One region of the Serratia sp. TSA_130.1 genome, then DNA from elsewhere that is predicted to be linked to it. Evidence: riboswitches for the same ligand, from Rfam matches in the RefSeq annotation. Region 1 holds a riboswitch; the other holds the start of a gene.
What was found. Region 1 has a riboswitch for fluoride ahead of crcB (fluoride efflux transporter CrcB). Riboswitches for the same ligand answer to the same signal wherever they lie in the genome.

Region 1 (4,696 bases):
ATTTAGCGACTTTCCTTCGGCTCGCACAACCGCAACATGTAACAGAGTGAGATCGGTCGCAGTAATGCCACAGGGCCTCTGGACGTGAATCCCAGACTATTCTTAGTTTATCACCCGCATGATACGCTGCCATGATACTCATCAGGGAGATGCCGGATGTATATTGCCCCACCCATTTTCGATGCCCGAAAATCCGGCCTCAGCTTCGCCAAACGCACCTACCTGCCCCGCGCCGTCGGTCTGGGGCTCGGCTTTATCTGCGTCTGCGCCGCGCTCTACCCCCTGGCTCCGCCCGCGGCGGTCTGGCTATTGCTGGCCTTTCACGGCTTTCTCTGGCCGCATCTCGCCTACCGCCTGGCCCGCCGCGCCAAAGATCCGTTCAAAGCCGAAATTCGCAACCTGTTGATCGACTCCGCTTTCGGCGGCTTCTGGGCGGCGATGATGGCGTTCAACGCGCTGCCCGCCATCGTCATCCTGTCGATGATGAGCATGAATAACATCGCTTCAGCCGGCAAAACGCTGTTTGTAAAAGGATTGGCCATGCAACTGGCCACGGCGGTGTTCACCGCCGCGCTGCTCGGCTTCCCGTTTCACCCGTACAGCACGCCGTTGCAGGTCTATCTGTGCCTGCCGATGATCTACCTTTACCCGACGCTGCTCGGGCTGGTGACTTACCGCACCGCCAAGCGGCTGGCGGAAAAGAAACAGGAGCTGCAGCGCATCAGCACCCGCGATGGGCTGACCGGCTTATACAACCGTCGCCACTGGGAGCATCTGCTGCATCGTCAGTTCGACAGTTGCCGTCGCTACCAGGATAAGGCCACGCTGATCCTGATGGATATCGACCGCTTCAAAACCATCAACGACACCTTCGGCCATGCTTTGGGGGATGAGGCCCTGGCGGCGCTGGCGGAAGAGCTGCTGATCGGCTTGCGTAACGTGGATATCGTCGGGCGCTACGGCGGCGACGAGTTTGGCGCGGTGCTGCCGAACACCAACGCCGAGCAGGCGGAAATCGTCCTGCGACGCATCCAGCAGCGGCTGGATGCGGTCAGCTTCAAGGAGGCGCCGCAACTGCGGCTGCAGATCAGCGCCGGCATCGCCAACTACCACCCCGCGTTGGGCGGCTATCTGGACTGGCTGAAAGCGGCCGACAGCGCGCTCTATCGGGCGAAGCAAAACGGCCGCAACCGGCTGGAAACGGCAGTGCCGCCAGGGGAGTAACTTACTGACTTAATAACTTGGCAAAATACTTCGGCGCTTCAACAAAGCCTTCGCGCAGGTAAAACGCATGGGCCCGCTCGCGGCGACTGTGGCAATGAACCTCCAACCGATCGCAGCCGCGACGGTGCGCCAACGCCTCTCCCTCCGCCAACAACCGCCGCCCCACGCCCGCGCCGCGCGCCCGATCGTCGACGCAAAAATAGCTGATGCGGCCAATGTCGCCGGCCAACGCCAGCTGCGGCAGGAAATGCAGCGACAACACGCCCAGCACTTGCGCCCCGTCCGCCGCCACCAGCAGCGCCTCGTCCGGGTGCGCCAACAGTTGCTGCATGCGCTGCGTCAGAAACGCCTCGGTGCCGGGATAGCCCAACACCGTCATCAATTCGGCGATAGCGTGCCGGTCGCCCAGACGCGCCGCTCTGATTTCCATCGGTTTTACCTCGCAGGGGGTCGATACTACAAAATAGACGGCGTTAGGTGTAACATCCATCGGGTACGGTGAAAAAGGCCGTGCGGCACGCTGGAGATGACATTCCTCCCTAACCGCCTTCACAGGCTGATGATGTCTACGTAACCTCTCGGAGAGAGGCGCGTAGCGTTACGCCTGTCCCTTTCCGAGCCCGTGAATTTCTCTGTTTGAAAGGGAGTTGCCCCATGTTGAGTTCTTTACTGGCCGTCTTTATCGGCGGCGGCGTCGGCAGCGTTTTGCGCTGGGCGGTAAGCATGAAAATGAATCCGCTGAACGCCCACATTCCGCTCGGGACGCTGATGGTCAATCTGATCGGCGGTTTTATCATCGGTCTGGCGATGGCGATTTTCACCCGCATGACACACCTGGATCCCACCTGGAAACTGCTGATCACCACCGGCTTCTGCGGCGGCCTGACCACCTTCTCCACCTTTTCGCTGGAGGTGGTGTATCTGATGCAGGACGGCCGCTTCGGCTGGGCATTGGCCAACATGCTGCTTAACCTGGCCGGCTCGCTGGCGATGACGCTGCTGGCCTTCATGCTGGTGATGTGGGTCAACGGGCGCTAAGCCCTTAATGTTTCCTTAATCTTGCATGCGCATAATCTCATCCAGAACTCCTGACTGGATGAGAAATCGCTATGTTTAGCCTGCCGAAAACCACCGCCGAAGCGATCGCCGTTGCGCTGTGCGTGCTGATCGTCGCCGCCTTTATCAACGCCTACCTGTTCGCCTAAACACCTTTTCCCCGCAACGCGCGTTCATCTTGCGTCCTCCCCATCCGTTACACTACAATTGAGAATGAACGTTCACACCCAAAATTGTGAACCCGGCTCACGCGCAGCAAAGGATCGGGCAGATGCTCTCCCCCAACGACAGTAAACAGGCCAAAGTGCAGGCGCGCCGCGATCAGATCGTCGAAGCGGCGAAAACCAGCTTCCGCCGCCACGGCTTCCATGCCGCCAGCATGGCGGAGATTGCCCAGGGCTCGCAGCTCAGCGTCGGGCAAATCTATCGCTATTTCGCCAATAAAGACGCGATTATCGAAGAGATCGTCAATCGCATCATCACCAGCAAGATGCAGCGCCTGGAAAACCTTGGCGATCACATCAACCTGATCGCCGGCACGCTGGCGGCGCGCACGCTGTTTCAGCAACCGGGCGAGAGCGAAACCGATCACATGCTGATGCTGGAAGTGACCGCCGAGGCCACGCGCAACCCGGTGGTGGCCAAACTGCTCAGCGATGCGGAGGCGCGGCTGTTTCGCCACGTGTGCCACAACCTGCAGCGGCTGTATCCCGATTTCAGCGCGGAAGAGATCGCCGCGCGGGTGGAGTTTATCGCCGTCATGAGCGAAGGCACCGGTTACCGTATCCTTACCACGCAAAAAGCCGATGCGTCCCTGCTGCGCGATCTGTATCAGCAGGCCATTTCTCACCTGTTCAGGAAATCTTAATCTCCCATGACCAAACACTTAGCCAGACAACGTCTGGTGTACGCCGTCGTGCTTGGCCTGTTGGCCGCGCTGGGGCCGCTGTGCACCGATCTCTATCTGCCCGCCCTGCCGGAAATGGCGGGCGAGCTGAATACCTCCACCGCCGCCGCGCAGCTCAGCCTGACCGCCGGGCTTCTCGGCCTGGGCGTCGGCCAGCTGATTTTTGGCCCTTACAGCGACAAACTGGGCCGTATGCGCCCGCTGCTGCTGTCGCTGATCCTGCTGCTCGGCGCTTCGCTGTGGTGCGCGCTGGCGCCCACCATTGACCAACTGCTGATCGCCCGCCTGCTCCAGGGCATCGCCGGCGCCGGCGGGGCGGTGATTTCCCGCGCCATTGCTCGCGATCTGTACGCCGGCCACGAGCTGACCCGCTTCTTCGCCCTGCTGATGCTGGTTAACGGCCTGGCGCCGATCGTCGCGCCGGTGCTGGGCGGCGTCATGCTGCAGGTGATGAACTGGCGCGGCATCTTCGGCGTGCTGGCGGCCATCGCCGTGCTGCTGTTCAGCCTGTCGGCGCTGAAGCTGCGCGAATCCCTGCCGGTAGAGCGCCGCAGCCAGGGCGGCATTCTGGCGATGCTGATGTCGCTCGGCGGGTTGCTGACCCAGCGCTATTTCATGGGCCTGTGCCTGACGCAGGGCTTCGTAATGGCCGGCATGTTCGCCTATATCGGCGCTTCGCCTTTCGTCTTGCAGCAGATCTACGGCCTCAGCCCGCAGATGTTCAGCCTGTGCTTCGCCATTAACGGCGTCGGGCTGATCATTGCGGCGCAGCTGGCCAGCCGTCTCAGTTCACGTTGGGGGGAACGCCGGGTGTTGAGGGGCGGATTAACGCTGGCGGCCGTCGCATCGCTGTTGCTGCTGTTGGCCGCCGCGCTGCATGCGCCGCTGGTCGTGTTGCTGGTGCCGCTGTTCTTCTCGGTGGCGGTGATCGGCATCGTCGGCCCGACCGCCTCGTCGCTGGCGATGCAAAGCCAGGGGGACAAAGCCGGCAGCGCGTCGGCCTTGATCGGCGTGTGCATGTTCGCGCTCGGCGCCTGCGCCGTGCCGCTCACCGGGCTGGGCGGCACCTCGGGCCTGTCGATGGCGCTGACCATCGTCGGCTGTTACGCCATCGCCATCCTGCTGTTCAGCCTGTTGGCCCGCCGCAGCGACGCATAACGCGCCCAATAAAAAACCCGCTCAATGAGCGGGTTTTAAGAAATTCAGCTACGCAGCTTAGATAGCAGTAACGTTAGCGGCAGATGGGCCTTTGGCACCGTTCGTGATTTCAAATTCTACACGCTGGCCTTCAGCAAGCGTTTTGAAACCGTTGCTAACGATGGCAGAGAAGTGAACGAAAACGTCCTTGCTACCATCTTCCGGAGTAATGAAACCGAAGCCCTTGGATTCATTAAACCACTTAACGCTACCTTTAATCTTAGACATCAAACTTACCTTTAACGTGAATGAAAGACACAAAACCTGTGTCGATTACAGTACAGCAAGCAGGCAGGATTTTGTCCACCACCG
Region 2 (4,696 bases), on a different contig from region 1:
CTTACTGAGATGTCGTAACATTGGCTCATAGCTCACAGATGGCGTAAGTGCCTTTGCCGGCGGATTTCGCCTGATACATCGCGCCGTCGGCGCTGGCCAGCAGCATTTCCGGCGTCACGTCCCCACTCGCAGAGATAGCGGCGCCAATGCTGGCGGACAGGCAGACCTTCTGCTGACCGATCTGCGAAATACCGGCCAGCTCCGCCAACACCTTTTCGCAAAACGCGCTGACCTCAGGCCGCGGCGCTGTCAGCGGCCACAGGATCACCGTGAACTCGTCGCCGGCCAGGCGCGAGACGCTGTGCCGTTCGTCGGCGCAAGCGCTGAGCAATTTGGCGAACGTCTTCAGGATCAGATCGCCGAAGTCATGGCCGTAACTGTCGTTCATGCCCTTAAAACCATCGAGATCGATGAACAACAGGGCCATCTGCCGCTGATGACAGCAGACTTGCAACGTGCCCGACAACCGGCGCAGAAATGCGCGTCGGTTGGTCAACCCGGTCAGCATGTCGTGCGTGGCGTCATATTCCAATCGTTGCTGCAGCCGCTTCAACTCGGTGATATCCATGGAGAGAATGTAAAAGCCCTGAGCCTCGCACGGCACCAGCGTGGTATGGATCATCAGCAGCCCCTGCTGGGTCTGCAATTCGTTTTCGAAGCTGACCATTTCGCCCGCCAAAGCCCGCGCGATCATCGGCCGGGCCATCTGATACACGCTTTCCCCCATGAACTCGCGCACCGTCATGCCCTGCAGGCTGGCCTCTTCCAGACCAAACCAGGTCTTATAGGCGCTATTGGCGAACAGGTAGCGTTCATTGGCGTCGATTTGGCTGATTAACGCCGGCATATTGTCGGTAATGGCGCGCAGGCGTTCTTTTTCCGCACTGAGCTGAGATTCGGCGAGCACCCGGGTTTCTATCTCTTCGTTAAGCTGTTTGACCACCACGTTAAGCTCATGCGTACGAATTTCGACGCGTTCTTCCAGCTCATGCTGCAAGGCATACAGGTCGGCCTCCGCCGCCTTGCGCTCGCTGATATCGACGATGACCGAGATGAAATGATCCGGCTTGCCGTTCGGCAGCCGATTCAGCGCCACCGTCAGTTCCACCCATACGATCGTGCCATCGGCGCGGAAATAGCGTTTCTCCAGCGAGTAGGTGTCGATCTCGTTTCTCAGCAACTGCTGCAGTTTTTCCAGATCGGTGTTGAGATCGAGCGGATAGGTAATGTCCTGAAAGGTGCGATCCATCAGCTCGCGCTCGGAGTATTGCAGCATTTCACAGATGCGCGGATTGACCCGCAGCCAATACCCCTGCAGCGAAACCAGCGCCATGCCCACCGCCGCCTGAGAGAAAGTCTGTTCGAATAACGCCTCCGTGCGCTGCAGATCGGATTTCAGGTTTTCGGTATAGACGTTGCGTTCGATGCTCTGCAGATACTCTTCCACCACCGCGGCGAAGTCACGCAGGTCGGCCAGTTTATCTTGAGGAAACGACTGCGGGTGGCTGTCGATAATGCATAGCGTGCCGAGCGGCAACCCGTCGAGGGACAGCAGCTGTTGCCCGACGTAGAAGCCGATGCGCGGGCCACCGACCACCAGTGGGTTATCGAAAAAGCGCGGATCCTGCGCGGTATCGGGCACCACCAGCGCTTCGCGTTGCAGGATGGCATGGCCGCAGAACGAGATGTTGCGCGGCGTTTCCCGGACATCCAGGCCATAACGTGATAAAAACCATTGACGATCGCGGTCGATCAGTGACACCAGCGCAATGGTGACGCCGAAATATTTCGCAGCCAGCCGCGTGATGCGATCCAGCTTTTCTACTGAGTTCGAATCCAGCACGTTCAGCGAATCCAATACCGACAGGCGTTCGGCTTCGTTTTCGGGGAAGCATGGCTCGAGCATGTTGACTCCCATTGTGACACCCACGGATCCGGTGCAGCCGGCCGGCGTGATTCCGTTCAGCCTATCCGTCGGTTAGCGGCAAATATCCTTGTCCATCATAGACTCACTCAGTATCAATCCGATTATGCATTCTCGCCAGCTTTGCCGGGCGTTGCGTTTGCCACCGCGCTGCGCTACAGTCGTTCACAAGGTGATGGTGTTCCACCTTTCCCAACCGCCGCGTTCGCTCGAACCGGATGATGACGCCTGATATACAACTTCGCTTTATTTTTTAGGCAGGTATGTCAGGAGTCGCTATGAATGAAATCTCACGTATTACCCCTTTTCCGTCCCAGCCTGATCTCGCCGTGCGGGAAATGCCGCTGTACGTTTTCGGCCATAAAAATCCCGACAGCGACAGTATCTGCAGCGCGCTGGTGGTCGCGGACTGGCTCAATCACCTCGGCAAACCGGCCGTCGCTTTCCGCCTTGGCGAATTGACGCCGGAAACCCGCTACATACTGGCCGCCGCCGGCGTACAAGCGCCTGCGCTGCTGACAGACGATCTCCGTGACCGCAAAGTCTGGCTGGTGGATTTTACCGACGTCGAACAAGGGCCGGCCTCATTGCCCGACAGCGATGTGGTCGGCGTTATCGATCATCACCGGCTGGGCACCTTGATCACCCGCAACCCGCCCGATGTCTGGATCCGCGCCGTTGGCTGTTGCGCCACCGTGATCCTGTCCATACTGACGTCAGATACGCCGATGCCGCTTTCTTCCGCCCAGGCCACGCTGCTGCTGGGCGCGATTTTGAGCGATACCGTTGCGCTGAGCGCACCGACCACCACCGAACAGGATCGGGTGGCGGTCGCGCGATTATGCGCAATCTCTCACGTTGACTATGACGCCTTCACCGCCGGATTGCTTGCCGCCAAAACCGATCTTTCGGGGCAATCCGCCCCGCAGTTGCTGCACCGTGACGCCAAGAATTACCGCATCCATACCGTTTCGCTGCTGCTGTCGCAGATAGAAGTGCGGGCCATGAGCGACATCGATCCGCTGTTGCCCGCGCTGCAACAGGCGCTCGAGCAGGCGAAGCAGGAAGCCGGGCTGGAGATGACCGCACTCCTGGTTACCGATATCACCCACCGCCGTTCCACCCTGTATTTCTCGTCGAACCGGGTGCTCGCCATTCGGCAAGTGTCGCTGCCCGGTATGACGAGCCGAAAAAAAGAGGTTTTACCGTGGTTAACCCTACAGATTGCTCACGCAGGGAGATAAGACATGCCGATCTACCAACACGCTTTACTGCTGGTACAGGATGAACGCGACGGCCGGCTGCTGTTGCGCCATGCCGAACGCCTCAATCAGCAGATGAATACGCGCATTACCGTGGCGCACATCAGCGCCGACTATGCCGAGCTGGACTACCTCAGCGATGCGCAAACCAAAGATCGCCAGTCCAGCGAGGTGATCGCCGCCAAAGCCATGCTCAGCCGCCTGGTGGAAGACTGCTCAATCCCCCTGGAGGTACGCGCAATGGTCAGCATCCATCGCTTCAAAGACGTCGAAGCCCTGATTGCCCGTGAAGGCGTCGATCTTTTGTTGCTCGGCCATCAGAACCGTCCGTTTGGCGTCTATGCCTCCTTCGGCTTCGAATTCATCAACCATTTATCCATCGATGTGCTGATAAAGCACGTTCCCACTCCCTAGAACGAGGTGACTACCCATGAGCTATGAGATTGAAAGCGTAACCGCCAGAGAGATCCTGGATTCGCGCGGCAACCCGACCGTCGAAGTCGACATGAGCGCGGCGGGCGTCGTGGCCCGGGCTTCGGTTCCCTCCGGCGCCAGCACCGGTTCGCGCGAGGCAGTGGAACACCGCGACGGCGATCCGCACCGTTACGGCGGTAAAGGCGTGCAGGAAGCGGTGCAAAGCGTCAAAACGGCAATCAATGAGGCACTGCGTGGGGTGGATGTACGCCAACAAGAGGAGATTGACCGCCGGCTGATCGCGCTGGACGGCAGCGAGAACAAGAGCCGATTGGGAGCCAACGCCCTGCTTGGCGTTTCTTTGGCGGCCGCCCGCCTCGCGGCGAAATTGTCGCAGCTGCCGCTGTATCGTTATCTGGGCGGTATCGGCGCCAACCTGCTGCCGGTGCCCTGCATGAATATCATCAACGGCGGCGTGCATGCCCGCTGGCAAGGCGCGGACTTTCAGGAGTTTATGATAGCGCCCCTGGGCGCGCCGTCGCTGCGCGAGGCCGTGCGCTGGGGCAGTGAAGTTTATCAGGCGCTGCGCCAAATCCTGTTGGAAAAAGGCCTGTCGGTCGGCGTCGGCGACGAAGGTGGTTTCGCGCCGGCGGTCGCCTCAAACCGGCAACCGCTGGAGCTGATCGTGCAAGCGATAGAGAAAGCCGGTTATCAACCGGGTGACGATATCGCCATTTGCATGGATCCGGCCTCGAGTGAATTCTACGCCAACGGCAAATATCGCCTGCGCAGCGAAAACACCGAACTGGATGCCGAACAGATGACGGCCTATTACCAGCGGCTGGTGCAAGATTTTCCCATCGTGCTGATTGAAGACGGTTTGGCCGAGGACGACTGGGCGGGCTGGCGCATTCTCAGCGACGCCCTGGGCGATCAGGTGGAACTGGTCGGTGACGATCTGTTCGTCACCAACGTGAAATACATCCAGCGCGGGATTGATGAAAGATTGGCCAATGCGGCGCTGATCAAGCTGAACCAGATTGGCACGCTGAGCGAAACTTTCGCCGCCGTGCAGCTTTGCCAGGCAAATGGCTGG

Region 2: another riboswitch for fluoride. It lies ahead of ACUTQY_RS15905 (DHH family phosphoesterase); the one in region 1 lies ahead of crcB (fluoride efflux transporter CrcB).

The regions. Positions count from the first base shown of each region.
Region 1 covers NZ_JBQZFS010000002.1:909,368-914,063, forward strand. Annotated here, with positions in the region: gene ACUTQY_RS11125 (diguanylate cyclase) at 157-1,224, shown strand; gene ACUTQY_RS11130 (GNAT family N-acetyltransferase) at 1,226-1,654, opposite strand; fluoride riboswitch at 1,738-1,800, shown strand; gene crcB (fluoride efflux transporter CrcB) at 1,879-2,262, shown strand; gene ACUTQY_RS11140 (TetR/AcrR family transcriptional regulator) at 2,552-3,148, shown strand; gene ACUTQY_RS11145 (multidrug effflux MFS transporter) at 3,155-4,345, shown strand; gene cspE (transcription antiterminator/RNA stability regulator CspE) at 4,403-4,612, opposite strand.
Region 2 covers NZ_JBQZFS010000004.1:58,543-63,238, forward strand. Annotated here, with positions in the region: gene ACUTQY_RS15895 (bifunctional diguanylate cyclase/phosphodiesterase) at 1-21, opposite strand, end outside; gene ACUTQY_RS15900 (diguanylate cyclase domain-containing protein) at 26-1,906, opposite strand; fluoride riboswitch at 2,087-2,162, shown strand; gene ACUTQY_RS15905 (DHH family phosphoesterase) at 2,203-3,168, shown strand; gene ACUTQY_RS15910 (universal stress protein) at 3,172-3,600, shown strand; gene eno (phosphopyruvate hydratase) at 3,617-4,696, shown strand, end outside.